Regions from separate parts of the Micromonospora sp. DT31 genome, predicted to be linked through region 3. Evidence: riboswitches for the same ligand, from Rfam matches in the RefSeq annotation. Region 3 holds a riboswitch; each other region holds the start of a gene.
What was found. A riboswitch is a leader RNA that binds a small molecule or an ion and turns the genes downstream of it on or off. The one in region 3 is predicted to bind cyclic di-AMP.

Region 1 (9,555 bases), on a different contig from region 3:
CGGCACCCCGAACCCCGGGGTGCCGGCCTTTCACTCGCTTGTCGGATCAGGCGGAGTAGCCACGGCTGGCGATCCAGTTCGCCAGGTCGATGGTGGTGACCCAGTACGACGGCAGCGACGGGTCGGCCGAGTCGACGATCCGCACGGTCCGGCCGTCGTTCTTGTAGCCGACCACGGCCACGTAGTGCCCACCCGGGAACGAGTGCCAGCCGCCGTTGAGGTCGACCACGTCACCGGCGACGTTCGCGACCACCGCCCGCCCCTTGGCGACGGCGCTCACCACGTCGGCCTGGAGCTGGTCCATCTGGGCCGGGGTGGCCGAGTCGCGGATCATCCGGGTCCGGTACGGGTCGCCCTTGACCTGCTGGTTGAGCACCCGGGTGGTGTCCTCGGCCGAGTTGGTGCCCATCTCGGTGGTGCCGAGCGCGGCCGCGAGGGTGTCCTGGCCGCGCTCGACGCCGGTGGCGCTGAGCGCGTTGCGCACCGCGGCCGGGCCGCAGTAGTAGTAGTTGATCTGTGCCTGGTAGTCGTAGTCGAGCATCCTGCTCGACGGCGGCTTCGGCGGCGCCGCCTTCGTGGTGGTGGTGTCCGGGTCCGCGGCGGCGCTCGCCGACGGCGACGTGCGGGGGGTGGGCGACGCGCTGGACGAGTCGCGGGGCGACGGGACGGCGACGCGCGCCTCGCCGCGGCTGGCCGCCTCGCCGACCCGGGCGTCGAGTCCGACCGTGGCCGTGCTCTCCTGCCGGGTTGGGGCGTCGTCGGTGACGGTGAGCGCCGTGCCGGCGCTGCCGGCCAGCACGAGCGCCGCCGCCGAGCCGGCGATGATCTGGTACGGACGTTCGGTCGTGATCCGTCGCAGCTGACGCTTCAGGTGGTGCTTCACGAAATCCTCCACGGGGGCGTGAGCGGCGCAGGCCGGCCCGGCACGCGGAAGGACTCACACGTGCTGGGGAGCCGGCGGGCCGAGGGATGGGTGCGCCCGCGTTGTGGGCGGGCCGGGGTGGTTACCGGGGGTGCGCGCCGGTCAGGCGCGCGCGGGACACTGCGGGGCCGTGGAGGCGGGGGATGGTCGAGGGATGGGCACGAGGCAGGGACTCCTTCCGTGGCCGCCGACCGGGTTAGCTGACGGATTCGGGCGGGAAGTACGCCCTACCGCGGGCCGTGGCTCGCGGATTCACCCCGATGGTGTGTGGGTTCCCGGTTCGTGCAAGCACGATTTGGCGGGTCAAGCGCGGCGACGCCTTCGGCGAACGGAAACCGCACCGGACGCGCCGACACTACCGGCGAGTAAGCGGGCCGCCAACCGCTGCGACCTGCGTAAACATCGGGCCTGACTACGGATTCGGAACAGCCGGTCACCGACTTCACTCAATGGGACAGGCGGTTTCGCAGGGCAGCGTCCGGCCGGAACCCGACGTCGCCGGGACGAAAACCCGCAGGTGCCGGGGTCGTACGAGGGCGTCGCGTGCCGACTGTCCGGTTCCGCGACGCGGGTGAGCCAAGTCACCCACTTTTCGTAACGATTCGGACCACGCGCCGGCTGTCAGCCGACGCGGGCCGGGCTCAAGCGGGTGCCACGTACCGCCGCCGGAGCCGGCACCCGGCTTGCCGGGGCGCTCGCGCCGGCCAACGCGGGGCGCAGCGCCAGGTCGGCCGCGTACGCCTCGACGGCCAGCGCGCGGGCGGCCTCGGCGGCCAGTTCCGCGTCCCGCCAGGCCAGCCGTTCCCGGTCGGCGGCGACCTCCCACCGGGACCGGCGGCCGTCCCGGACGGTCCGGGCCAGCACGACCTCCTGCTCGGCCGGGTGCCGGCGCGGGTCCCACCCGTTGCGGCGCGCCAGCGCGTCGGCGAGTTGACGGGCGGTCAGGTCGCCCCGCCAGTGCGCGCGCATGACGGCGTGGCGCAGCCAGCGTTCCCGGGCCGCGTACTCGGTCGGGGTCCGGGGGGTGCGCGGGGCCGGCAGCGCGCCGGCCCCGGCCAGGCGGCGCGCGGCGGTGTCCGCCTCGTCGTAGGCCGTCCAGGCCCGGTCCGCCTCGCTCCGCGCGGCCAGCCACTGCTCGCGGCGGCGGCGGAAGGTCTGGGCGGCCCCGGCGGCGGCCACCGCCACCTCCTCGGCGTACCGGACCAGGTCGGCCCGCTGGGTCGGATCCGGGTCGACGGTGGTCTCCGCCGCGCCCTCGCGTTCCGGGCGGGCGACCAGCACGGCCAGCAGGGCGAGGGCGAGCAGCAGCAGGGCGGACCAGATCGCGGCGGCCTCGGGGACCGCGGTGAGGAAGTGGTAGAGAGCGGTCTGCGACATGTCGGCACCTCACGGGAAGACGTGGCGGGGAACCCCGCTCGACCGTCCGACGCGGGACGCGGCGGGCGGGTGCGGGGTGGCGTTCGGTGGGTGCGGTGAACGGGCCGGCGGCCCGTGGACAGGTCAGCGGGTGGGCGGGGCCCGGGAACCGACCGACGCCGGGACCTGGCGGTCCGGAGTCGGACGTCTGTCGACCGGGTCGGCCGCCCGTGACGCCGGGGCCCCGGTGGCGCGGGCCGGCGGCTCGGCGGGGTGCGCGTACGCGGCGTGTGCCGCGGCCGACAGGTCGGTCGCCGCGCTCGGCGCCGACGCGGCGCTCGCGGCCCCGGGAGCCGGCACGACCGTCGGGGTGGCCGCAGGGGCGGCCATGGCGACGCCGGACGGCAGCGCGGCGGCGCCCAACGAACAGGCGACGACCACCGCGAGGCTGGCCAGCATCCGGGCGGTCCAGCGCGCCACCCACCAGGTGGGGCAGGTGAGCGCGATCGGAAGCACGGGTACAAATTACCGCCGATCCCACCAGGACGCACCGCCGCCGGGCGTGTCGCCGCGCCAGGTGACGGCTCAGTCGGGGCGGCCCCGGCCGGCGTACTCGACCCCGTCGGCGGGCGCGCGGGGGGCGGGCACCCGCGGCGCCGGCCCGGCGGCGGGCGCGTCCGCGCGGGCGCGGCGCGACGGGCCGAGCAGGCGCATCATCGGCAGTTCCACCCAGCGGTGCAGCGCGGCGGCGAGCGCCAGGGTGAGCAGCAGGAAGCCGAGTACCGCGAGCGGACCCCGCCAGCCGGGCAGCCCGGTCCCCCAGTCCCCGGTCAACCGCAGCACGGTCGTCATCACCAGCACGTGCACCAGGTAGAAGGCGAACGACACCTCGCCGAGCCAGATCATCGGACGCGACCGCCAGGGGGTGGACCGGCCGCGCACGTCGGCGTCCGCCGCGGCGGCGATGACCAGCAGGTACGCCACGGCGAGCAGGGCCGCCCAGAGCTCGGCCCGGATCCACAACGCGGCGACGACCCAGGTGCCGACGAAGATCCCGCCGGCCACGGTCAGGTTGGGTCCGCGCCAGCGACCCCGGCGCATCAGCTCGGCGGCGGCCACACCCATCCAGAACTCCAGCGACCGGGTCACCGGGAATATCTGCGTGAACCACCACCGCTGGTCCTCCGCCAGCAACTGCTGCCCCGGCCACAGGGCCAGGATCAGCAGCGGCGCGGCGACCAGCACAGCCCGCAGCACGCCCGTGCGGGCCCGGCGCAGCCACGGCACCACCAGCGGCAGGCACAGGTAGAAGGCCAGTTCGCAGGAGAGCGACCAGCTCACGTTGTTGACGCTGTAGAAGTAGCCGTCGAGCGGGATCCACGCCTGCACCAGGAACAGGTTGCCGATCGCGGCCCAGGGCAGCACCGGGTCGGCGAACCAGGCCGCCACCATCAGCGCCGCCAGGAACGTCACCACGTGGTTGGGGTAGATCTTGGCGAGCCGACGGCGCAGGAACCGGTGGGCCGCCTCACCGTCGCGGTAGGACCAGACCAGCACGAACCCGCTGAGGATGAAGAAGAACTCGACGCCGGACAGGCCGAGGCTGAACCCCTTGTCCATCACTGCCTTCAGGCCCGGCTCGGCCATGATCCCCATGGTCGCGGCGTGGAAGCAGAACACCAGCAGTGCGGCGATCCACCGTAATCCGGTCAACGACGGCAGATGCGGAGCACGGGTGACGGTTGGGGCGCTCGTCATCCCGGGGACCCTACCCGGTGGTAGCGCGCCCTCTGCCGCCGTGGCGTCGTCCGCGGTCGCCCAGCGACGGTGGATAAGATTCCGTTCCGGCACACGCGGGCGGCTGTCCGGCTCCCGCGGGCACGCCGTGCCCTATGGAAGGTGAGCAAGCGGATGCACCAGCGGATCCTGCTCCGCGCCCGCAAGGGCCCGTTCGACGTCCTGACGCCGGAGGAGACGTTCGCCGGCAACTGGATCGGCGACAACAGCGGCAACCTGGTCTTCAGCCACGCCGCGCACAAGCTGCTCGCCACCTCCACCGCCGAGATCACCGCGACCCGCTCCCCCGCCGACCCGCGTCTCGCCGACGAGATCAACGAACGGTACGACGTGTTCGTGGTGCCGCTGGCCAACGCCTTCCGGCGCAGCTTCCTGCACCGCCTCGCCCCGATGACCCGGCTGATCGAGCGGCTGAAGATCCCGGTGGTGGTGCTCGGCGTCGGCGTGCAGACCAACGTCGACGGCGACCGGGAGTACCTGCGCCCGATCGACGAGGCGGTCAGCGCGTTCTGCCGGGCCGTGCTCGACCGTTCGCACAGCATCGGGGTACGCGGCGAGGTGACCGAGAGCTACCTGCGCACCCTCGGCTTCTCGGCGGTGGAACAGATCGGCTGCCCGTCGATGTTCCTGCACGGCGACAACCTCCGGGTGGAGAAGGGCCGCCCGGAACTGACCCCGGACGCCCGGGTGGCGCTGACCATCTCCCCGTACGTCCGCTCGATGGCCTCGGTGGTCCGCCACCACCACGAGCGCTACCCGAACCTGTGCTACGTGCCGCAGGACCTGCGGACCCTCGGCACGCTGCTGTACGGCGACGCGCCCGAGCACCGGGGCCAGCGCAGCGACATTCCGCTGCACGCCTCGCACCCGCTGTTCGTCGAGGACAAGGTGCGGATGTTCGTCGACCCGTGGACCTGGCTGTCGCACCTGTCGGAGTTCGACTTCGCGTTCGGCACCCGCATCCACGGCACCATCACCGCGCTGATGGCCGGCACCCCCGGCTACCTGTTCGCCCACGACTCGCGCACCCTGGAACTGGCCCGCTACTTCGGCATCCCGCACCGGATCATGCGGGACGTGCCGACCGACGTGGACGCCGCCGACCTCTACGCCGAGGCCGACCTCAGCGCGCTCAACGACGGTCACAAGGCCCGCTTCGCGACCATCACCGCGTTCCTGGCCAAGCACGACCTCGGCACGTCCTTCGCCGACGGCGACAGCGCCGCGGCGTTCGACCGTCGGGTCAGCGAGACGGTCTTCCCGCCGGCCGTCCGTCCGGTCGGCGCCGCCCCGCGCGACGAGCTGCTCACCCGCATCGAGCGGCTGCGCGACGAGAACATCGCGCTCACCGAGACGATCGACGGGTTCCAGTCGCAGCGGCTGCGCGAGCGGCTCAAGAAGGCCGTCCCGGGCACGGTCCGCCGGATGCTGCGCCGCTGATCGTCGTACGCCTGTTCGACAGTCGGGTACGATCGGCGACGTGCCCGACGTCGCGTACCAGCCCTCGATGCTCGACCTGGCCGAGCAGGGTCCGACCCTGGGTCCGCTCGCCGGACGGTTGCGCCGGCACGAGCTGAGCCGGGGTGCGTGGGTCGACCACCTGCCCGGCTGGGTGCGGGGCTCCGACGAGGTGCTCGACACGCTGCGCGACGACGTGCCGTGGCGGGCCGAACGCCGCACCATGTACGACACCGAGGTCGACGTGCCCCGGCTGCTCTGCTGGTATGCCGCCGGCCGCCCACTGCCGCACCCGGTGCTCACCGCGGCCCGCGACGCGCTCACCGCGCACTACGCCCCCGAACTGGGCGAACCGTTCGTCACCGCCGGCATGTGCCTCTACCGCGACGGCCGCGACAGCGTCGCCTGGCACGGCGACACCCACGGCCGTTCCGCGCACACCGACACCCTGGTGGCGATCGTGTCCTTCGGCTCACCCCGCGCGCTGCTGCTGCGCCCTCGCGGTGGTGGCGACGGCCTGCGTTTCCCGCTGGGCCACGGCGACCTCGTGGTGATGGGCGGCTCCTGCCAGCGCACCTGGGAGCATGCGGTGCCGAAGACCGCCCGCCCGGTCGGTCCCCGGGTCAGCGTCCAGTTCCGCCCAGCCGGGGTGGCCTGAGGCCGGGCCGGCACCGTGGCCCCGCCCGACGCGTGCTAGAAACAACTCTCAGGGTCGACCACGCCCCCGGTCACGCACGACGCGAAGGGCGACCGATGACCCAGTCCCCCACCACCCGATGGTCCCCGTGGGCTCTGCACGGCGACGGCCGGACCGTACGCCCCGGCGACGTGGTCCAACCCGACGAACGGCTCTCCTGGCCGCGCACGATCGGCATCGGCGTGCAGCACGTGGTCGCCATGTTCGGCGCCACCTTCACCGTCCCGCTGATCACCGGCTTCCCGCCCGCCACCACCCTGTTCTTCTCCGGCCTCGGCACGCTGCTGTTCCTGCTGATCACCGGCAACCGGCTCCCGTCGTACCTGGGGTCGTCGTTCGCGTTCATCGCGCCGGTGCTGGCGTCGAAGACCGACGGCGGCATCGGCGCGGCCCTGGGCGGCATCGTCGTCGCCGGTGTCGCGCTCGCGGTGGTCGGCGTGGTGGTGCAACTGGCCGGCTCCCGCTGGATCGACGCGCTGATGCCGCCGGTGGTGACCGGCGCGATCGTCGCGCTGATCGGGCTCAACCTGGCCCCGGTGGCCTGGGACGGCGGCGGCGCCGGCACCGGCGTCAAGGCGCAGCCGGTGATCGCCGTGGTCACCCTGGCCGCGATCCTGCTCACCACCGTGCTGTTCCGCGGCTTCGTCGCCCGACTGTCCATCCTGGTCGGTGTGGTCGTCGGCTGGGTGCTCGCCGCGCTGACCGGCCAACTCGACCAGCAGGCCGTGACCGGGCTGCGACAGGCGGCCTGGGTGGGGTTGCCCGAGTTCCACACGCCGAGCTTCGACCTGCGCGCCGTCGTGCTGGTCATCCCGGTGATCCTCGTGCTGGTCGCGGAGAACGCCGGGCACGTCAAGGCGGTCGCGGCGATGACCGGCCGGAACCTGGACCGGGACATGGGTCGGGCGCTGTTCGGCGACGGCCTCGCCACCGTGCTCGCCGGGTCCGGGGGCGGCTCCGGCACCACCACGTACGCGGAGAACATCGGCGTGATGGCGGCCACCCGCGTCTATTCCACGGCCGCCTACTGGGTGGCCGGCGGCGCGGCCGTCCTGCTGGGACTCTGCCCGAAGTTCGGCGCGCTGATCCTCACCGTGCCGGCCGGGGTGCTCGGTGGCGCCACCACCGCCCTGTACGGCCTGATCGCCATCCTGGGCGCCCGGATCTGGATCGAGAACCGGGTCGACTTCCACGACCCGATCAACCTGTTCACCGCCGCCGTCGCGGTGATCATCGGCGCGGCCAACTACACGCTCACCGCCGGTGACCTGTCCTTCAACGGCATCGCCCTGGGCACCGCCGCCGCCCTGGTCATCTACCACGGGATGCGCCTGGTCGCCCGCCTGCGCGGCACCACCCCCGAGTCCCGCCAGTCCCCCGAACCCGAAGTCTGACCGAACCACCGCCGCGGTCGATCACGAGGTCAGCCGCGGAAACCGCCCGATCCCCGCTGAGGGCGGGGGCGGCGTCAGCCGCCCCCGCCCGTCGGTCAGTCGCGGTCGACCTGGTGGCCGACGACGGTGGGACCGAGCATCACGGCGAAGCCGGAGCCGTCGCGGCGCGGGTCGGCCGGCGGCAGCTCCACCGGGTCGCCGGTGGCCGTCGCACCCACCGGCCGCGGGCCGATCCACGCCACCGACAGGTCCACCTCACCCTTGAGCAACCGCTGCGCGCGCACGCCGCCGGTCGCCCTCCCCTTCGCCGGGTACGCCTTCAGCGGCGTCACCTTCACCGTGGCGCCGGTCGAGGTGACCACCATCGGCTCCCCGTGCCGTGTGTCGTCGGCGCGCACCGCGCCGAAGAAGACCGCCCGGACCCCGGCGGGCAGGCTGATGCCGGCCATTCCGCCACCCTTGGGCCCCTGCGGCCGCACCACCGACGCGGCGAAACGCAACAACGACGCCTCCGACGAGACGAACGCCAACGTCTCCGCGCCGTCGACCAGCCAGGTCGCGCCGATCACCTCGTCGCCGTCACGCAACGAGATCACCTCGAACTCGTCGGAACGGACCGGCCAGTCCGGCGCGCACACCTTCACCACGCCCTGCCGGGTGCCCAACGCCAGACCGGGCGACCCCTGCGCGGACGGCCCCAGCGGGGCCAACCCGACCACCGTCTCGCCCGGCTCCAGCGGTGCCAGCTCCGCCGCCGACATGCCGCCACGCAGCGACACCGTCCCGGGCTGCTCCGGCAGCACCGGCAGCGGCAGCACATCGACCTTGAACGCCCGGCCGGCGCTGGTGACAAGCAGCACCCGGCCGCGCGCGGTCGAGTGCACGAGCGCGCGTACCGCGTCGTGCTTGACCCGGCCGCTGCGCCGCCGCGCCTCGGCGGCCTCCTCCGACTCCGCCGCGGTACGCGCGACCAACCCGGTGGCGGAGAGGATCACCTGGCACGGGTCGTCGGCGACCTCCAGCGGACCGGCCGGCACCGAGGCGGCCAGCACCTCCTTGAGGTCACCGTCGACGAGCGTGGTGCGCCGGGGCGCGCCGAACTGCTTCACCACGGCGGCCAACTCGTCGGAGACCAGCTTCCGCAGCACCTTCGGGTCGTCCAGGATCGTCGACAGGTCGGCGATCTCGCCGCGCAGCTTCTCCTGCTCGGCCTCCAGCTCCAACCGGTCGTACCTGGTCAGCCGGCGCAGCGGTGTGTCCAGGATGTAGGTCGCCTGGATCTCGGAGAGCCTGAACTTCTGCATCAGGCCGTCCTTGGCGGCCTGGGCGTCCTCGCTGGCCCGGATCAGCTTGACCACCCGGTCGATGTCGAGCAGGGCGATCAGCAGACCGTCGACCAGATGCAGCCGCTCCTCCCGCCTGCGCTTGCGGTATGCGGTGCGCCGGGTCACCACCTCGTAGCGGTGGGACAGGAACACCTCGAGCAGTTGCTTGAGCCCGAGCGTGCGGGGTTGGCCGTCGACGAGCACCAGGTTGTTCACACCGAAGGACTGCTCCAGCGGGGTCAGCCGGTAGAGGTCGGCCAGCAACGCCTGCGGGTTGACGCCGACCTTGCACTCCACCACCAGCCGGGTGCCGTTCTCCCGGTCGGTGAGGTCCTTGACGTCGGCGATGCCGGTGAGCCGCTTGGTCTTGTTGACCTCGTTGGTGATGGCCGCGATGACCTTCTCCGCGCCGATGCCGTAGGGCAGTTCGGTGACCGTGATGGCCTGCCGGCCGCGGCTGCCCTCCAGCGGGCCGATCTCCACCCGCCCCCGCATCCGCACCACACCGCGCCCGGTCTCGTACGCGCGGCGCACCTCGTCCAGGCCGAGCAGCAGCCCGCCGGTGGGCAGGTCGGGGCCGGGCACGAACTCCATGAGCCGGTCCAG
Region 2 (9,555 bases), on a different contig from region 3:
GGGCCTGCCGGTCGTCGGCGGCGACTTCGTGCTCGCCACCGACTCCGCCGGCAACCTGAAGTACGCCTCGGTCGCCCAGCAGCGGCCCATCGGTGACCTCACCACCACCCCGAAGCTGACCTCGGCCGCCGCCGTGAAGACCGCACGCGCCCGACTGCGGACGGTCAGCGCGGTCGAGGGCACCACGCTCGTGGTCTACACCCTGGACGCCGCACCGGCACTGGCCTGGGAGACCACCGTCCGCGGCACCTCCGCCGACGGCCCCAGCCGGCTCACCGTCGACGTCGACGCGCGTACCGGCGCGGTGCTGCGCACACAGGAACACGTGGTCACCGGCACCGGCACCGGCGCCTGGAACGGGCCGAGCCCACTCGCCCTGAACACCACCCAGTCGGGCAGCACCTACACCATGAAGGACCCCACCGTCACGAACCTGAGCTGCCAGGACGCGGCCAACAACACCACGTTCAGCGGCACCGACGACGTGTGGGGCAACGGCACCGCCACCAACAAGGAGACCGGCTGCGTCGACGCGTTGTTCTCGGCCCAGACCGAGCACAAGATGCTGTCCCAGTGGCTGGGCCGCAACGGCGCCGACGGCAGCGGCGGCTACTGGCCGATCCGGGTCGGCCTGAACGACCAGAACGCCTACTACGACGGCAGCCAGGTGCAGATCGGCAAGAACACGGCCGGCCAGTGGATCGGCTCAATGGACGTGGTGGCGCACGAGATCGGCCACGGGATCGACGACCACACCCCCGGCGGCATCTCCCGCGGCGGCACCCAGGAGTTCGTGGCGGACACGTTCGGCGCGGCCACCGAGTGGTTCGCCAACGAGCCGTCCAGCTACGACGCGCCCGACTTCCTGGTCGGTGAGAAGATCAACCTGGTCGGCTCCGGCCCGATCCGCAACATGTACAACCCGTCGGCGCTCGGCGACCCGAACTGCTACTCCAGCAGCGTCCCGTCGACCGAGGTGCACGCCGCGGCCGGGCCCGGCAACCACTGGTTCTACCTGCTGGCCAACGGCAGCAGCCCGACCAACGGTCAGCCGTCCAGCTCGACCTGCAACGGCAGCAGCGTCACCGGCCTGGGCATCCAGAAGGCCATCAAGATCATGTACAACGGGATGCTGCTGAAGACCTCGTCCTCGTCGTACCTGAAGTACCGCACCTGGACGTTGCAGGCGGCGAAGAACCTCTACCCGAGCAGCTGCACCGAGTTCAACACGGTCAAGGCCGCGTGGGACGCGATCAGCGTACCGGCCCAGTCGACCGACCCGACCTGCGCCGGCGGGACCCCGACGCCCACGCCGACCGCCACGACCACGCCTCCCTCGGGCGGCTGCTCCGGCAACAAGCTGGCCAACCCCGGCTTCGAGTCGGGCAACGTGAACTGGACCGCCTCGTCCGGCGTCATCACCACCGCCAGCGGCCAGGCCGCGCACGGCGGCTCGTACAAGGCCTGGCTCAACGGCTACGGCTCGGCACACACGGACACGCTCAGCCAGTCGGTGACCGTCCCGGCCGGCTGCCGGGCAACGTTGACCTTCTGGCTGCACGTCGACAGCGCCGAGACGACCACCACCACCGCGTACGACAAGCTCACCGTCAAGGCCGGCGGCACCACGCTGGCCACCTACTCCAACCTGAACAAGGCCACCGGTTACGTGCAGCGGTCCTTCGACGTCTCGTCGCTGGCCGGCACCACGGCGACCATCTCGTTCAGCGGCGTGGAGGACAGCTCGCTGCAGACGTCTTTCGTCGTCGACGACACCGCGCTCGCCCTGGGCTGATCGCGGCGTGAGCGGCCGGCCGTCGTCCTCCCGACGGCCGGCCGCTTCGTCGTGCCGGGCCGGGCGTCGCCGGTCAGGCCGGACGCGCGGTCCGCGACGCGTTGCCGCGATCGCGGTGGATCCGCGCGGCCGCCTCGTGCATCGCGCGGCCGAACAGCTCGGCCTGGTCGCCCATGCTGCCGAGCCGGACGGCGAGCGCGTCGGCGTCGGCCCGCGCCGACGCGCTGACCTGGGCGTCCAGCTCGGACAGCGCGGCGTTGGCGGCGGTGACGAGGTGTTCGCAGAGGACCTCCAGCGGCTCGCCGGCCAGCTCCGGGGCGATCGTCACGGAGCCAAGCCGGCCACCCTGGACGGCGACCGCGCGGACCCGCCCGCCAGCGGCAGTGCCCTCGGCGCGCAGCAGGTCGCCCGGCTCGCCGTCGGCGTGCGCCGAGGCCCGGGAGCGCATCGCGGTGAGCGCCTGCTGCGTGCGGGTCAGCAGCTCGTCGAGGCTCGCGGCGGCCGAGAACGGGTCGTTGGTCATTTCCGCGCTTTCTTCACGTCTTGACTGAGCACTGTGACCCTAGCAATCGGTTGCGGCCACACGCATGCACCGGCCGGTCCCGGCCGCGTCCCGGTGCCGGGAGCAGGCCCGGTGTCGGCGACGCGGCGTGTCGCGGACGGACGAGCGCCCGGCCGGGCGAACCGGCCGGACGCTCGTGACCGCTCAGCTCAGGCGCAGCCGCTGACCCGGGAAGATCAGGCCGGGGTCGTCGCCGACCACGGCCCGGTTGCGCTCGTGCAGGGCATGCCATCCGCCGTCGACGCGCTGCGCCACGGCGATCTCCGACAGCGTGTCACCGGAGCGGACCACGTACGTCCCGGCACCGGGCGACCGCTGCGGCGCGACCTTGGTCATGGCGCGCTCCGGGGCGGTCCTGCGGGTGGCGGACCGCACCGAGATGGCATTCTTCGTGGTGGCGGCCCGGTCGGACCGGGTCGCCGAGGTGCTCTTCTTCGCCGAGCCGCCCTTCTTGCCGCAGACGGGCCAGGCGCCGATGCCCTGCCCCCGCAGCACCTTCTCGGCCACGGCGATCTGCTCGGACCGGCTGGCCAGGTCCGCCCGGGCGGCGTACTTCTGGCCGCCGTAGCCGTTCCAGGTGGCGCGGGAGAACTGGAGCCCGCCGTAGTAGCCGTTGCCAGTGTTGATCTTCCAGTTGCCGCCGGACTCGCAGCGTGCGACGGCGTCCCAGTTGACGGCGGCGCTGGCCGGCACGGCCGGGCCGAGCAGAGCCGCGGCGCCGACGGCGGCGCTGGTCAGAACCGCTCCGAGAGCGCTACGGCGACCGCGGGCTGAGTATTCAGTTGCCATGTGGATTCCTCCACGCCGACGAGGTGAGCTGTCGGGTTCGGGCCGAGGAGCCCGGCCGCCGGTGGCGGCTTCACCCCGAGGTGACGATGCACCGTGGAACGTGTGGTTCCCCCGCTCCCGCACGAGGTTCGGTTACGCGGCCGGCGGCGGGATTGGGCGTTACCGGACCGTGGTGCCCGCGAGCGCGGACGGAGCAGACGCTAGGCACCATTCGGGACGAATGCCCTCTTATCATGCCAGCGGTCACCCGAGTGGGCGACGTACCGTGCTTGCGGTGACGGAACCGTCGGGCGAATGACCGGCACGTCCGCCGGGGGCGGCAGCCGGGGGTGCCGCTACCGTGGGCAGGTCGGGCAAGATCACGCGAGGGGCGGACGGATGACCGAGCACGCACACGAGCTGGCCTTCGGCGGCTTCCTCACCCCCACCGCCGCGCAGCCCGAGCAGGTGGTGGCCCTGGCCGCGCTCTGCGAGCAGGCCGGCCTCGACCTGGTCACCTTCCAGGACCACCCCTACCAGCCCGGCTTCCTGGACACCTGGACGCTGATGGCCTACGTGGCCGCCGCCACCGAACGGATCGGTCTGGCCGGCAACGTACTCAACCTGCCGCTGCGCCAGCCGGTGGTGCTGGCCCGCAGCATCGCCAGCCTCGACCTGCTCACCGGCGGCCGGGTCGAGCTGGGGCTGGGCGCGGGCGCGTTCTGGGACGCGATCGAGGCGGTCGGCGGTCGACGCCTGTCCCCCGGCGCCGCCGTCACGGCGCTCGACGAGGCCATCGGAATCATCCGCGAGATCTGGGACACAGACCGCCGGGGCATGGTCCGCGTCGAGGGCGAGCACTACCGGGTCGTCGGCGCCAAACGCGGGCCGGCGCCGGCACACCCGGTGGGCATCTGGGTCGGCGCGTACAAGCCGCGCATGCTGCGCCTGGTCGGCCGCGCCGCGGACGGCTGGCTGCCCTCGCTGTCGTACCTTCCCAAGGGCCCCGACGAACTGCCGGCCATGAACGCGCTCGTCGACGAGGGCGCGCGGGCCGCCGGGCGGGACCCGGACGCGATCCGCCGCATGCTCAACGTCACCGGCGCCTTCACCCGCTCCTCCACCGGCTTCCTCGCCGGGCCGCCGCAGCAGTGGGTGGAGGAACTCGCCGGGCTCACTCTGGAGCACCGCATCACCACGTTCATCCTCGGCAGCGACGAGCCGCGCGCGATCCAGATCTTCGCCCAGGAGGTCGCCCCGGCGGTCCGGGAACTCGTCGCCGCCGAACGCACCACGCCGGGCAGCGGGGCCCGCGCCGTCGCCGAGGAACAGGCCACCACCGGCGGCCCGGCCACCCTCGCGGTCACCCCCACCCCCGACCCGGGGGTACGGCTGAGCACGCGCTCCCCCTGGGACGAGTCGACCCGCCCGACCGCCCCGCCGCCCCCGGCCGATCAGGTCTACCCGGCCCGGGGACAGGCCGTCGGGCAGCACCTGGTGGACGTCCACGACCACCTGCGCCAGGAGTTGGCCCAGGTGCGCGACCTGTTGGCACAGGTCACCCGCGGCGCGGTCACGCCGGAGGGCGCGCGGGCCGCGCTGAACCAGATGACCATGCGGCAGAACAACTGGACGCTCGGCGCGTACTGCGCGGCGTACTGCACGATGGTCACCCAGCACCACGGCCTGGAGGACGCCTCGATCTTCCCGCACCTGCGCCGCTCCGACGCCGGGCTGGCGGCGGTGCTGGACCGCCTCGAAGAGGAACACGTGGTGATCCACGGCGTGGTGGAGGACGTGGACCGCGCCCTGGTGGAGCTGATCCGCCAACCGGGTGACTTCACCGCCCTCCAGGAGGCGGTGGACCTGCTCACCGACACGCTGCTGTCGCACCTGTCCTACGAGGAGCGCCAGATCGTCGAGCCGCTGGCCCGCCACGGCTTCTACCCGGGCCAGCTGTGAAAGGAAGGGCCCCTTGTCAACGCCTGGGCGTCAACAAGGGGCCCTTCCTTTCCTTACACCTACAGGCCGCGGGCGAGACGGTCGGCGAGGATGCGGGTGAAGCGGGCCGGGTCGGTCAACTCGCCGCCCTCGGCCAGCAGCGCCATCCCGTACAGCAGTTCGGCGGTCTCGGTCAGCGCGGCCGGGTCGCCGCCCTCCCCGTGCGCCTTGCGCAGCCCGGTGACCAGCGGGTGGGTCGGGTTCAGCTCCAGGATCCGCTTGACCCGGGGCACCTCTTGGCCCATCGCCCGGTACATCTTCTCCAGCGTGGGCGTCATGTCGTGCGAGTCGCCGACCACACAGGCCGGTGAGGTGGTCAGTCGGGTGGACAGGCGCACCTCCTTGACGCTGTCGGTGAGCGCCCCGCCGAGGAAGGCGAGCAGGTCGGCGTACTCCTGCCGTTCGGCCTCGGCCTTCTCCTTCTCCTCCGCGGTCTCCAGGTCGACCTGGCCCTTGGCCACCGAGCGCAGCGTCCTGCCGTCGTACGCGCCGACGCGCTCGACCCACACCTCGTCCACCGGGTCGGTGAGGATGAGCACCTCGTAACCCTTGGCGCGGAACGCCTCCAGGTGCGGGGAGTTCTCGATGGTGGCCCGGTTCTCGCCGGTGGCGTAGTAGATCTCGGTCTGCCCGTCCTTCATCCGCTCCACGTAGTCGCGCAGCGTGGTCGGCTCGGCCGGGTCGTGGGTGCTGGCCGCGCGGACCAGTTCCAGCAGCGCCTCGGTGTTGTCCGGGTCCTCCAGCAGGCCCTCCTTGACGGCGGGCCCGAACTCGGTCCAGAACGTGCGGTACGACTCGGCGGACATCTCCTTGAGCGTGGCGAGCACCTTCTTGACCAACCGGCGGCGCACCGCGCGGATCTGCCGGTCCTGCTGGAGGATCTCCCGGGAGATGTTCAGCGACAGGTCGTGCGCGTCCACCACGCCCTTGACGAAGCGCAGGTAGTTGGGCATCAGCGCATCGCAGTCCTCCATGATGAAGACGCGCTTGACGTAGAGCTGCACGCCGCCGCGGCCCTGCGGGGAGAACAGGTCCAGCGGGGCGTGCGAGGGCACGAACAGCAACGCCTCGTACTCGAAGGTGCCCTCGCCGCGCATGTGGATGGTCTCCAGCGGGTCGGCCCAGTCGCGGGCGACGTGCCGGTAGAACTCCTTGTACTCCGCCTCGTCGACCTCGTCGCGCGAACGCGCCCAGAGCGCCTTCATCGAGTTGAGCGTCTGCTCCTCGCGGGTGGTGGCGCCGTCCTCGCCGGGCTTGTCCACGGTCATCCGGATGGGCCACGAGATGAAGTCGGAGTAGCGCTTGACGATCTCCCGGATGGTCCACTCGGCGGTGTAGTCGTGCAGGTTGTCCTCGGTGTCGACCGGCTTGAGGTGCAGCGTGACCGAGGTGCCCTGGGGCGCGTCGTCGACCGCCTCCACCGAGTAGGTGCCCTCGCCGGTGGACTCCCAGCGGGTGCCGCCGCTCTGGCCGGCCCGGCGGGTCACAAGCGTCACCCGGTCGGCGACCATGAAGGTGGCGTAGAAGCCGACGCCGAACTGGCCGATCAGCTCCTGCGAGGCGGCGGCGTCGGCGGACTCGCGCAGCTTGCGCAGCAGTTCGGCGGTGCCGGACTTGGCGATGGTGCCGATCAGCGCGACCACCTCGTCGCGGGTCATACCGATGCCGTTGTCCCGCACGGTGAGCGTACGGGCGTCCTTGTCGACCCCGAGTTCGATGTGCAGATCGGAGGTGTCGACCGACAACTCCTTGTCGACGAGCGACTCCAGCCGGAGCTTGTCCAGCGCGTCGGAGGCGTTCGAGATCAGTTCGCGCAGGAAGACGTCCTTGTTCGAGTAGATCGAGTGCACCATCAGCTGCAACAGCTGACGGGCCTCGGCCTGGAACTCCAACGTCTCGACCCGGTCGCTCACACCGACTCCCTTCCCTGTGGCGGGCTCACGGCGGAAAGGATACGAGGGGTGACGGCGACGGCACACACCGGCCGCCCGCCTTCGCGGGCCTGCTGGTCCAACCAGTTGACGGGTTGACGTGCCCGGGCCACACTGCTGCCCATGCCCTTCGACCCCGCACCCCGGGTGTCCGTCTCCGACCACGTCTTCGGCCGGCTCCGCGACGCGATCGTGTCCGGTCGCTACCGCCCGGACGACACCCTGCCCGGCGAGCGGGAGCTGGCCGGCGCGTTCGAGGTCAACCGGCACGCGGTCCGGGAGGCGCTGCGCCGCCTGCAACAACTCGGGCTGGTCCGGGTCAGCCAGGGCGGGGCGACCCGGGTGCTGGACTGGCGGCTGCACGCCGGGCTGGACCTGGCGCTGTCCCTGGCCCGCTCCGGCGACGTACTGCCGGTGGAGACGCTCGTGCGCGACATGCTGGAGATGCGCGCCTGCGTCGGGACCGACGCGGCCCGGCTCTGCGCCGAGCGCGCCGACCCGGCGGTCGTCGCCGCGCTGGTCCGGGCCGCCGAGGGCTACGGCGTGCTCGCCCCCGACCTGGACCGGATGCACGAGGCGAACATCGCCATCTGGCGGCTGGTCGTGCGCGGCAGCGGCAACACCGCCTACCAACTGGCCTTCAACAGCCTGGTGGCCGGCACGTTCGCCGTCGGCGACGTCCCCCCGGACGCCCGCGCGGGCGAACTGCTCGACGTCGCGGGACACCGCCGCCTCGCCGCGTCCATCGCCGCCGGTCAGGGCGCGGCGGCCGCCCGGCACGCCCGGGCGCTGCTGACCGCCCCGCTCACCACCCCCACCACCGGAAGGGAAGCGCGCGCATGATCCCGGCCGTGCTGTACGCCGTCCCGGCGTTCCTGCTCCTGATCGTCGTCGAGGCGGTCTCCTACCGCTTCCTGCCTGACGACGACGAACGCGGCTACGAGCTGCGGGACACCACCACCAGCCTGTCGATGGGGTTGGGCAGCCAGCTCATCGGCGTGCCGTGGAAGCTGCTCACGGTCGGGCTGTTCGCGGCGCTGTGGACCGTCGCGCCGGTGCACCTCTCCCCCGGCGACTGGTGGACCTGGGTGATCCTCTTCTTCGCCGACGACCTGGCGTACTACTGGTTCCACCGCTCGCACCACGAGGTGCGGGTGCTGTGGGCGAGCCACGTGGTGCACCACTCCAGCGTCCACTACAACCTGTCCACCGCGCTGCGGCAGAGCTGGACGCCGATGACCGCGCTGCCGTTCTGGCTGGCGCTGGCCCTGCTCGGCATCCCCCCATGGATGATCTTCCTCCAGCAGTCGGTCAGCCTGCTCTACCAGTTCTTCCTGCACACCGAAAGGGTCAACGTGCTGCCCCGGGCGATCGAATGGGTCTTCAACACGCCGTCGCACCACCGGGTGCACCACGGCTCGAACACCGAGTACCTGGACCGCAACTACGGCGGCATCCTCATCGTCTGGGACCGGTTGTTCGGCACCTTCACCCCGGAGCGGGCCCCGGCGCGCTACGGGCTGACCAGGAACATCGACACGTACAACCCGTTGCGGGTGGCGACCCACGAGTTCGCCGCGATCTGGTCGGACGTACGCCGGGCCAGCGGCTGGCGGGATCGGCTGGGCCACCTGTTCGGCCGCCCGGGCTGGCAGCCGGCCCGATGAGGCGCTCCTGGCTGGTCCTGTTCGGGTTCGTCGCCGCCGTCGAGCTGGTCGGGGTGGCCCTCGACTCGACGGTGCTCCAGTGGTTGGCCAAGCCGCTGCTGGCGCCGGTGCTGCTGGCGTACCTGTGGCAGCGGCGGCGCCGCTTCGACGGGGTGGCCGTGGGTCTGGTCGCGGCGACCGCCGGGGACGTGGCCCTGCTGCTGTCGGGCGACGCCGCGTTCCTGGCCGGCATGGGGTTCTTCCTGGTCACGCAGGTCGCGTTCAGCACCGGCTTCCTGCGGCACGGGCGACCGTCGGCCATGGCGTGGGCCGGCTACCTGCTCGCCTGGGCGGCGGCGAACGCGCTGCTCTGGGGCATGTTGGGGCCGCTGCGACTGCCGGTGCTCGGCTACAGCCTGGCGTTGTGCCTGATGGCCGCCGCCGCGAGCGGCGTGTCGGCGCGGGTGGGTGCTGGCGGCGCGCTCTTCCTCGTCTCCGACCTGCTCATCGGGGTGGGTGCGGCCGGCGTGGAGCTGCCCGGCCGGGGCCTGCTGGTGATGATCACCTACTGCGCCGCGTTGCTGCTGATCACCACCGGCTGGGTGGCCGCGTCGCGCCCGGGGACCGAACCCGGCCCGCCGCCGGCCGGTATCCTGCGGGCGTGGCCAGGGAGAGCGGGCGCAAGCTGATCGCCTCGAACAAGAAGGCACGGCACGACTACGACATTCTCAAGACGTACGAGGCGGGCATCGTGCTGGCCGGCACCGAGGTGAAGTCGCTGCGTGCGGGGCGGGTGTCGCTCGTCGACGCGTTCGCCCAGGAGCGCGACGGCGAGATCATGCTGTACGGCCT
Region 3 (9,555 bases):
ACATGATGACTGTTGTGACAGGTGGTGCGCCAGAGAATCGGAGAATTCGCCGCGGTACGGCGGCGGGAAATATCCGGGTGGCCGACCCGGTTGTGCCCCGTGACGGCGCGATGACCAGCCAGGCACCGTGGTCGTGTACAGTTCTCTGGGCGGTTCTGTGCCGCCGCACGTCTTCGCGGGCCGGCGCTCACCCCGGGCGTCACTCGCACAGCCCCCGGACGGTTTCCGTCCCCACCGTACGTCTGCAAGGAGTACCTCCGTGGCGAGCAACACCTCTAAGACCGCGCGCGCGTCAGTCCGGGCCGGCCAGGCTGGCCAGGGTGGCGCCCTCAGCGTGCTGGGCGAGTTCAAGTACCTGATCCCGCTCAACGGCGGCAAGCACGCCTACGTGCGCAACCTGACCAACGGCAAGACCGCGCACCTGCGCACCGACTCCGAGGCCTTCGTCGAGGAGATCCGTGTGCTGGCCGCCGCCGGGCACGCCACCAAGATCCGCGCCGAGATCAACGGCCTGGCCGCGACCCACCCGGGTCACGGCTGGGAGGCCACCGAGAAGCGCCTGGTCGAGGCCGGCGTCTTCGAGGGCTGAGCGCCCCCACCCGCACCACCGCGACCGCCCGTCGGGATCATCCCGGCGGGCGGTTCCGCGTCTCCTCCGGCGGCAGCAGCCTGACCTCGCCGGTCGCCAGGTCGTACAGCGCGCCCACCACGGCCAGCTCACCGGTGGCCACCGGTGCGGCCAGCAGGTCGTCGGCGCGAAGCGCGGCCACCGTGCGCCGCACGTGCCGGCGCACCGCCAGCGGGTGCGCGTCCGGGTCGGCGGCCTCGACCACCGCCGGGGCGATCCGGTCCACCAGGTACGCCAACGCGCCGCCGGGGCGGACGCCGGAGCGCAGCGCGTCGACGGTCGCCCCCACCGCGCCGCAGCGCTCGTGCCCGAGGACCATCACCAGTCGTACGCCGAGCTGCCCCACCACGTACTCGATGGAGCCGCACACGGCCCGGTCCAGGACGTGCGCGCCGGTCCGGATCACACAGATCGAACCGAACGTCTGGTCGAAGATCGCCTCCAACGGCACCCGCGAGTCGATACACCCCAACACCACCGCGTACGGCTGCTGGTCGCCGGAGGCCGCCGCCGCGGCGGTGACGTCATGCCCGTGCAGCGGCTGCCCGCTGACGAAGCGGCGGTTGCCGGCGAGCAGTTCGGCCAGGGCGACGCGCGGGCGGCGGGCGGCGGGATCCGGTGACATGTCTCCAGCCTGGCCACCGATCCGACCCCGGACGGGGCGGACCGGAATCTTCTCCCCACCCGGTTGCCGTGGTGTCATGGCGGGTAACGCCGGTGTCACCGCCGGGCCACCCGGTGGACACACAGCGGCCGGCCCGGAGGTGGACGACGTGGAACTGCGGCTGCCCGACGACGTACGCCTGCACGTGGACGTGAGCGGGCCGGCCGACGCCGAGCTCACGGTGATCATGCTGCACGGCTGGACGCTGGACGGGCGTAGCTGGCACCGCCAGCTCACCCACCTGCGGGAACGCTTCGCCGACCGGCTACGCCTGGTCACCTACGACGCGCGCGGCCACGGCCGGTCGAGCTGTCTGGCGCTGCGCGACGCCACCCTGGCGCAGCTCGGCGACGACCTGGCCGCGGTGGTCGACGAGGTCGCCCCGTCCGGGCCGGTGGTGCTGGTCGGACACTCGATGGGCGGGATGACCGTGATGGAGTACGCCCACCGGCACCCCGACCGGTTCGCCGCGCGGACCGCCGGGCTGGTCTTCGTCTCCACCACCGCCGAGGGACACACGCACACCGCCTACGGCCTGTCCCCGCGGATCACCCGGCTGATCCGGCTCGCCGAGACCACAGGCGCCGGGGTGCTGGCCCGCTGCGGCGGTTGGCGGCCACCGCACGCGCTGCTGCGGGCGCTGCGCCCGAGCATCCGCTGGATGCTGTTCGGCGACCGGTGCGACCCGGCGGACATCCGGCTGGTCACCTCGGCGGTGGCGCGGGCCACCCTGCGGTCGATCGGCGGGTTCCGCGCCTCGATCGGCGCCCAGCACCGGCTGGACACGCTCGCCGCACTGGGGCAGCTCCCGGCCGCCGCGCTGGTCGGGGACCGGGACCGGCTCACCCCGCCGCCCTGCGCGCAGTCCATCGCCTCGGCGTTGCCGACCGCGGAGCTGACCGTCTGCCCGGGCGGGGGCCACATGCTGATGATGGAGCGTCCCGACGAGGTGAACGGGGCGGTCACCGGGGTGCTGGACCGGGTGCTCGCCGGTCCGGCGACGAAGCGCCCGTCGACCCGGCGCCGCGCCGCCGCCTGACGCGGTTCGCCCCGGCCGCGTCGCGGCGGTGGGCCGACGCCGGCACGCCGCGCGGACGCGCCACTCCGGCGGCATGCCCCGACGCACGCGTCGGCTGGTGCCCGTACCCTCATTCAGCCCGCCGTGCCCTCCGACCACAGGAGCATCCGCGTTGACCGACCAGACCACGCTGGACCGGGAGATCGCCGCCGAACAGCGTCATCTCGACCGGGTGTACGCCCGGCTGGCCGAACTGCGCCGGTCCGCGGCCGAGGCCGAGCGGGACGGCTACCGGCTGGCCCGGGTCGGCAATTTCGGCGCGCTGGTCGAGCGGGACGCGATGGTCTTCCACGCCGCCCGGCGCCGGCACGCGCTGGACGCCGAGCACGAGGGGTTGGTCTTCGGCCGATTGGACCTGCGCACCGGGCAGGTGCTGCACGTCGGCCGGCTCGGTGTGCGGGATGCGGACGCGGAAACGCTCGTGGTGGACTGGCGGGCCCCCGCCGCCGCCGCGTTCTACCAGGCCACCCCCGCCGAGCCGCGTGGCGTGGTGCGCCGGCGCACGATCCAGTCGGCGGCGGAGCGGGTCACCCGGATCGAGGACGACCTGCTGGACCCGCAGGCCGCGCCGCCGGACATGGCGGTGGTCGGCGACGGGGCGTTGCTGGCCACGCTGTCCCGGGCCACCGGGCGGGGCATGCGGGATATCGTCGCGACCATCCAGCGGGAGCAGGACGAGGCGATCCGCTCCCCCGGCAACGGCGTCACGGTCGTCTCCGGCGGGCCGGGCACCGGCAAGACGGCGGTGGCGCTGCACCGGGCCGCGTACCTGCTCTACTCCGAGCGGGCCCGTTACGCCGGTGGCGGCATCCTGGTGGTCGGCCCGTCGGGGGTCTTCGTCGAGTACATCGCCTCGGTGCTGCCCTCGCTGGGCGAGGAGACGGCCACGCTGCACTCGCTCGGCTCGCTGTTCCCCGGCATGTCGGCGTCGCGGACCGACCTGCCGGAGGTGGCGGCGGTGAAGGGGTCGCTGCGGATGCGGCGGGTGCTGGACCGCGCGGCGCGGGACGCGGTGCCGGACTCCCCCGCCGAGTTGCGGTTGCTCTACCGGGGTGAGCTGCTGCGCCTGGACGTGGCCGGGTTGGACGCGATCCGGGACCGGACGTTGGCCCGGGGCGCGCGTCGCAACGAGGTGCGCCGGGCGGCGTTCGACGCGGTGCTCGCCGCGCTGTACGGGCAGGCCCGCACGCTGCGGGTGGGTCGGCTGCCGGAGCAGCCGGCGTTCGAGGACGAGATCATCGAGCGGCCGGAGTTCCGGGACTTCCTCCGGGCCTGGTGGCCCCGGCTGCATCCGCGGCACGTGCTGGGTTGGCTGGCCAGCCCGGGCCGGCTGCGCCGCTACGCCGGCGGGATCCTCTCCGGGGCGGAGATCCGCCTGCTCACCGAGGCGTACCGGACGTTGGACGACGAGGGGTTGACGGTCGCCGACATCGCCCTGCTGGACGAGTTGGACGCGCTGCTGGGCAAGCCGGTGCAGCGGGTCCGGCCGAAGCGCGACCCGTACCAGCTCGCCGGCGGCGTGCGGGAGCTGAGCACGTACGCCGATCGCCGCCGCGCGGCCCGGGAGGCCGCCCGGGAACGCCCGACGGACTACCGCGACTACGCCCACGTGGTGGTGGACGAGTCGCAGGACGTCTCGCCGATGCAGTGGCGGATGATCGGGCGGCGGGGTCGGCTGGCGTCGTGGACCGTGGTCGGGGACCCGGCACAGACCGCGTGGACCGGCGATCCGCAGGAGCTGGACCGGGCCCGCGACCAGGCGCTCGGGCGTCGGCGCCGGTACCGCTACGAGCTGACCACCAACTACCGCAACTCGGCGGAGATCTTCGCGGTGGCGGCGGCGGAGATCCGCCGGCTCTATCCGGACCTGCCGCTGCCGGACGCCGTCCGTTCCACGGGCGTGGCGCCGGTGGAGCGGGTCGTGCCGGCGGCCGGGCTGGCGGCGGCCACGGTGGAGGCGGCCCGGACGCTGCTGGCCGAGGTGGAGGGCACGGTCGGGGTGATCACACCGGTGCCGCGTCGGGACGAGGTGGCTGGCTGGCTGGCCGGGCTCGGCGCGCGGCGGCTGCAGGTGGTGACCAGCCTGCAGGCGAAGGGCATGGAGTACGACGGGGTGGTGCTCGTCGCGCCGAGTGAGATCCGGGCCGATCCGGGTTCGGGCGTGCGCACGCTGTACGTGGCGTTGTCCCGCGCCACCCAGCGTCTGACCACGCTCGATCCGATCGGCTGACACCGGCGGGGCGGTTCGCCGCCCGCCCATCACTTGCACACATAGCGATGTGAGCATACATTGAGCCCGGCCGGTACGCGGCGGGAAGGGTGTTGGCGTGGGCGCAGGTCATGACCACAGCGGCGCGGTGGCCAACGCGGCACACCGCCATCGCGGCCGGCTATGGGCCGCGTTCGTCCTGCTCGCCGCGCTCATGCTCGTCGAGGCGGCGGCCGCGTTCGCGACCGGCTCGTTGGCCCTGCTCTCCGACGCCGGGCACATGTTCACCGACGTGCTGGGCATCGGCATGGCGCTCGCCGCGATCACCGCCACCCGGCGCGCCGGCACCGACCCGCAGCGCACGTTCGGGCTCTACCGGCTCGAGGTGCTCGCCGCGCTGGCCAACGCCGTGCTGCTCGGCGCCGTCGCGGTCTACGTCCTCGTCGAGGCGGCACGCCGGTTCGGCGAGCCACCGCAGGTGCTAGCCGGTCCGATGCTCGTGGTGGCCGTGCTCGGCCTGCTCGCCAACATCGTCGCGTTCGCGCTGCTGCGGGCCGGGTCCCGGGAGAGCATCAACCTGCGTGGCGCCTACCTGGAGGTGCTCGGCGACCTGCTCGGCTCGCTCGGGGTGATCGGCGCGGCGCTGGTCATCATGGTCACCGACTGGTGGTGGGCGGACCCGCTGGTGGCGGTGGGCATCGGCCTGTTCATCCTGCCGCGCACCTGGCGGCTGGGGCGGGCGGCGGTGCGCATCCTGGTGCAGGCCGCGCCGGAGCACCTCCAGGTGACCGCCGTGCACGACCGGCTCGCCGCGGTGCCCGGGGTGGCGGAGGTGCACGACCTGCACGTGTGGACGCTCACCTCCGGCATGGAGGTGGCCTCGGCGCACCTGACCACCGATCCGGGCGTGGAGGTCGGGCCGGTGCTGGCCGCGGCGCGGGCGGCCCTGCACGAGGACTTCTCGATCGAGCACGCCACGTTGCAGGTCGAACCCGGAGCGTCAGCGGGCGTCTGCGCTCCGACCGAGTGGTGATTAGGGAAATCTTAAATCTCTGTGGCTATTATGGGGTAATGCCGGTTTTGTCCGAACTGCTGGCCTACGCCCCCCGGTCGGCCGACGGCGACGCCGGTAGGCTCGACCGCGGCCACCGCGCCGGCACCGCCGCTGGGCACCGGTGCAGTGACCGTCGCCTAATCGCCCGCACGGGCGAGCCGGGGAACCACGTATGTGGGGTGCATCCGCGTCAGCGGTAGGGATCTTCCGTCCCGAACCCGTCAGCTAACCCGGTCGGCGGTTGACGGAAGGACACCTGAATGCCCCCAGTTACACCCACCCGACGGACGGCTGCCCGGTTGGCGGCCCTGCTCGTCGCGACGCTGACCATCGGCCTCGCGACCGTTCCACTCTCCCCCGCCTCGGCGGCCCCGCCGACCGGCCGGCTCGCCGCCGCACCCGGCGACGACGAGGGCGGCACCCCGCAGCTGCGCGCCCAGCTCGACGCGGCCAGCAAGGGCTGGCTGGAGGCCAAGGCCGCGCTGAACCGGTCGGTGGACCGCCAGAAACAACTCACCGAACAACTCAAGACCGTCGACGCCGAGCTGGCGGTACGCCACACCAAGGTCGGCGAGATCGCCACCGTGGCATACCGCAACGGCCGCCTGGGCACCGCCGCGGCCCTGCTCGGCAGCAGCAGCCCCGAGGGCTTCATGGACCGGGCCGCCGCGCTGGAACAGGTCGCCGCGCACGAGGACCGCACACTCCGTGACCTGCTCACCACCCGCGACGAGGCCACCCGCACCCGCGCCGCGCTCGACGGCGAGATCCGCGAGCAACGCAAGCAGGTCACGGTGATGGGCAAGCGCAAGGAGCAGGCCGAGCGCGCCCTGGAGGTGGCCAACGACCAGCCCTCGCGCAGCAGCAGCAGCGGCGGCAGCGTCCAGGGCACCTCGAACAAGAACGCCAAGCCGGCGCCGCGCAACCCGGACGGCTCCTGGCCGTCGGAGTCGTGCAGCGTCAACGACCCGACCCCGGCCAGCGGCTGCATCACGCCGCGTACGCTGCACGCGCTGCAACAGGCCAAGGCGGCCGGGTTCACCCGGTACACCTCCTGCCACCGGCCCAGCGGCGGCGGCGAACATCCCAAGGGCCGGGCCTGCGACTTCGCGGCGCAGAAGAGCGGCTTCGAGGGCGTTGCCACCGGCGGCGACCGCACGTACGGCAACAACCTGGCCGCGTACCTCGTCCGCAACGCCGACCGGCTCGCCGTGCTCTACGTGATCTGGTTCAAGCAGATCTGGCTGCCCAGCAGCGGGTGGAAGTCCTACAACGGCGGCAACGGCGACCCCTCCAGCGACCACACCAACCACGTACACCTGTCGGTGTACTGACGCCTGCGGGGGGTCGGTCAGACCGACCGACCCTCCAGCGTCGCCCCGAGCCGGGCGGCCAGCCCCAGGTGGGCGGACCGGGCCTGGCGGAACGCGTAGCCGAACAGCGGCGCCGGCGCGGTGAGGGTGATCTCCACGTCGATCCGTACCACCCCGTCGGGCTCGTCCCGCAGCCGGGTGTGGTTGCGGACCGTGGTGGCCGGCTGCTGCCGGGCGACCGTGACCATCTCGTCGTCGTTGGCGACAAGCACGTCCGCCTGGTAGGTGACCGGGAAGTGCAGCGGGCCGAGCTCCAGCCGGTCGGTGATCGCGTAGCTGGCCAGCGCGCCCGGGCGGGCGGGTAGCTGCCGGACGCGCACGATCAGCGGGTGCAGCTCGCCCTGCCGGCTCAGATCACCGAGGAGGGCCACCGCGTGCGCCCGGGAACAACGGGCCTGCACGGTGTAGCTGAAGCTGTCGCTGCTCTGCAAGCGGGCCCCCCTCGCCGGTCGTGCGTCCGCACGATCGTCCCGTACCGGAGCCGACTCGGCAACGGGTAGAAGGTCCCGCCGGACAGGGGGCCGGGGCGGCGCTCAGGCGCCGGGCAGAACCTCGGGGGTGTCGTCGGCGAACCAGGGCTCGGGAGCGCCGAAGAGGCCGAGCAGGCCGGTCACCCAGAGCTGCCGGTGCACGAACCGGCTCGGCTCGGTGACCACCAGCTTCACGCCGCTGACCTCGCAGGTCTGGAAGCCGGCGACCATGGCGCTGATGCCGACGGAGTCGATGAACGTGACGAGCCGCATGTTCAGCTCGATCCGGGACGGACGGCCCTTCGCGAGCACCTCGGCGATCGCTTCCCGCACCTCGTACGCGGTGTCGACGTCGATCTCCCCTCGGGGCGCGATCTGGACGACACCACCGGGCCGCACCGACTTCACGATCGACAGGCTCACGCGAGCACCTCCACTCGCCCATGACGGGCGCCTCATCAGTACGCGGGCCGCGACCGAGAGTATTCCTCCAACAGCTCGGTCGCCAACCCCCCGGGATGAGCAATTCGCGGACCGAGCACCTGGGCGACCCAATCCGGAACTCCGGGTTCCAGTTTCCCCTTCGATGCGGACCCCGACCAGCCGTGCGACCGGCCGGTCCGCGTCCGCCGACAAGGGTAGCGGGCGCACGCACGTCCCGGTCGCACCCGGTCCGGCGCGTTGGTGCGGTTCGTCCGGTTCCCGACCCCGGTACCGACGAACCTGGTTTGCCGCACGGGCCGGCGGGGCACTGCCTGGCGAGGAGTCAACCGTGACGCGCCGGATGGACACCGGAGTCCGAAGTGGCCGCCGGGCTTCGGCACCGAGGAGGTAGAACATGTTCGGATCCAACCTGTTGGACCGCCGCAGCAAGCCGGAGCGGATCGCGGACCAGGCGTGGCAGCACCTGCTCTCCGCAGCCGGCTCCGCCGGTGACAGCATGCGCGACGCCACCCGCGTCGCCCGCCGTAACTCCTCCGGCCTCGCCGACGACGCGACCGACCTGGTCGGCTCCGCCGCCGAGGAGGCGCGCCGCCGGGCCACCATGGCCTTCGACGCGCTCGCCGGGCGTCGGCCCGCGCTGCCCTGGACGCTGCTGATCGCGGCGACCCTGGCCGGCGCGGCGATCGGCTGGGCTGCCGGCACCGCCGCGCGCGCCGCCGGCAGCCGGGACCGCGCCGCCGACGAGATCGAGTTCGTCGACGTGGACCGGCCCAACTCCCCGGCCGGCCTGGACGGCTGACCCACGAGGCACGAGCGGTGGGCCGCCCCGGGCGTTCCGGGGCGGCCCACCGGCGCGTCCGGGCCCGTGGCCACCTCACCCGCAACGGGTGAGGCCGCCTCATCCGGGCTCCGGCCAGGGTGGGGACCATGACGACCCCACTTCAGGTCACCACCGCCCGGCTGCGCGACCCGGTGACCGAACGGGACCACGTCCGCGGGCCGGTCGACGCACCGGTCACGATCGTCGAGTACGCCGACTTCCAGTGCCGGTTCTGCGGTGCCGCCTACCCGAACCTGGCCGAGGTGCTGCGCCAGCGAACCGACGTGGTGCGCCTGGCGTACCGGTACTTTCCCATCGTGAACGTCCACCCGTACGCCGAGAACGCGGCCGAGACGGCGGAGGCCGCCGCCGCCCGGGGCCGGTTCTGGGAGATGCACGACTGGCTCTACCAGCACCAGGACCAGCTCGACCCGGTGCACCTGTCGCTCGGCGTCGAGCAGGTCGGGCTGCCGCCGGAGGAGATCGACGCGGAGGTGGCCCGCCACGCCCACGCCGACCGGGTCCGCGAGGACTTCGTCGGCGGCATCCGCAGCGGCGTCGGCGCCACGCCGACCCTGTTCGTCAACGACATCCGCCACGACGGCGGCTACGACCTGGCCGAACTGCTGGCCGTGGTGGACGCCGCCGCCAACGCCTGACCGGATCAGATCAGCCGCAGCTCGCGGGCCCGCCGGACGGCCTCACGCCGACGGCCCGCGTTCAGCTTGCGGTAGATGTTGCGCACGTGCGTCTTGACCGTGTTGACCGACAGGGACAGCTCGGCGGCGATCTCCACGTTCGACAGGATGCTCTGC

Region 1: it holds a riboswitch for cyclic di-AMP, as region 3 does, so the genes downstream of both, ACLQ2X_RS27915 (C39 family peptidase) here and ACLQ2X_RS16235 (coiled-coil domain-containing protein) in region 3, are expected to answer to the same signal.
Region 2: it holds a riboswitch for cyclic di-AMP, as region 3 does, so the genes downstream of both, ACLQ2X_RS02400 (transglycosylase family protein) here and ACLQ2X_RS16235 (coiled-coil domain-containing protein) in region 3, are expected to answer to the same signal.

Annotation. Positions count from the first base shown of each region.
Region 1 covers NZ_JBNCKZ010000037.1:37-9,591, forward strand. The annotation lists gene ACLQ2X_RS27915 (C39 family peptidase) at 47-895, opposite strand; cyclic di-AMP (ydaO/yuaA leader) riboswitch at 1,093-1,233, opposite strand; gene ACLQ2X_RS27920 (hypothetical protein) at 1,544-2,299, opposite strand; gene ACLQ2X_RS27925 (hypothetical protein) at 2,423-2,794, opposite strand; gene ACLQ2X_RS27930 (acyltransferase family protein) at 2,864-4,036, opposite strand; gene ACLQ2X_RS27935 (polysaccharide pyruvyl transferase family protein) at 4,190-5,515, shown strand; gene ACLQ2X_RS27940 (alpha-ketoglutarate-dependent dioxygenase AlkB) at 5,583-6,191, shown strand; gene ACLQ2X_RS27945 (uracil-xanthine permease family protein) at 6,287-7,624, shown strand; gene ACLQ2X_RS27950 (DNA gyrase/topoisomerase IV subunit A) at 7,720-9,555, opposite strand, start outside.
Region 2 covers NZ_JBNCKZ010000001.1:550,908-560,462, reverse strand. The annotation lists gene ACLQ2X_RS02410 (M4 family metallopeptidase) at 1-1,795, shown strand, start outside; gene ACLQ2X_RS02405 (YbaB/EbfC family nucleoid-associated protein) at 1,869-2,318, opposite strand; gene ACLQ2X_RS02400 (transglycosylase family protein) at 2,502-3,146, opposite strand; cyclic di-AMP (ydaO/yuaA leader) riboswitch at 3,145-3,290, opposite strand; gene ACLQ2X_RS02395 (LLM class flavin-dependent oxidoreductase) at 3,525-5,087, shown strand; gene htpG (molecular chaperone HtpG) at 5,147-7,039, opposite strand; gene ACLQ2X_RS02385 (FadR/GntR family transcriptional regulator) at 7,181-7,900, shown strand; gene ACLQ2X_RS02380 (sterol desaturase family protein) at 7,897-8,724, shown strand; gene ACLQ2X_RS02375 (lysoplasmalogenase) at 8,721-9,392, shown strand; gene smpB (SsrA-binding protein SmpB) at 9,365-9,555, shown strand, end outside.
Region 3 covers NZ_JBNCKZ010000008.1:171,947-181,501, reverse strand. The annotation lists gene ACLQ2X_RS16260 (hypothetical protein) at 260-589, shown strand; gene ACLQ2X_RS16255 (carbonic anhydrase) at 627-1,253, opposite strand; gene ACLQ2X_RS16250 (alpha/beta fold hydrolase) at 1,393-2,331, shown strand; gene ACLQ2X_RS16245 (HelD family protein) at 2,483-4,600, shown strand; gene ACLQ2X_RS16240 (cation diffusion facilitator family transporter) at 4,698-5,612, shown strand; cyclic di-AMP (ydaO/yuaA leader) riboswitch at 5,758-5,888, shown strand; gene ACLQ2X_RS16235 (coiled-coil domain-containing protein) at 5,894-6,967, shown strand; gene ACLQ2X_RS16230 (SRPBCC family protein) at 6,985-7,437, opposite strand; gene ACLQ2X_RS16225 (STAS domain-containing protein) at 7,540-7,899, opposite strand; gene ACLQ2X_RS16220 (hypothetical protein) at 8,315-8,719, shown strand; gene ACLQ2X_RS16215 (DsbA family protein) at 8,848-9,399, shown strand; gene ACLQ2X_RS16210 (LuxR C-terminal-related transcriptional regulator) at 9,405-9,555, opposite strand, start outside.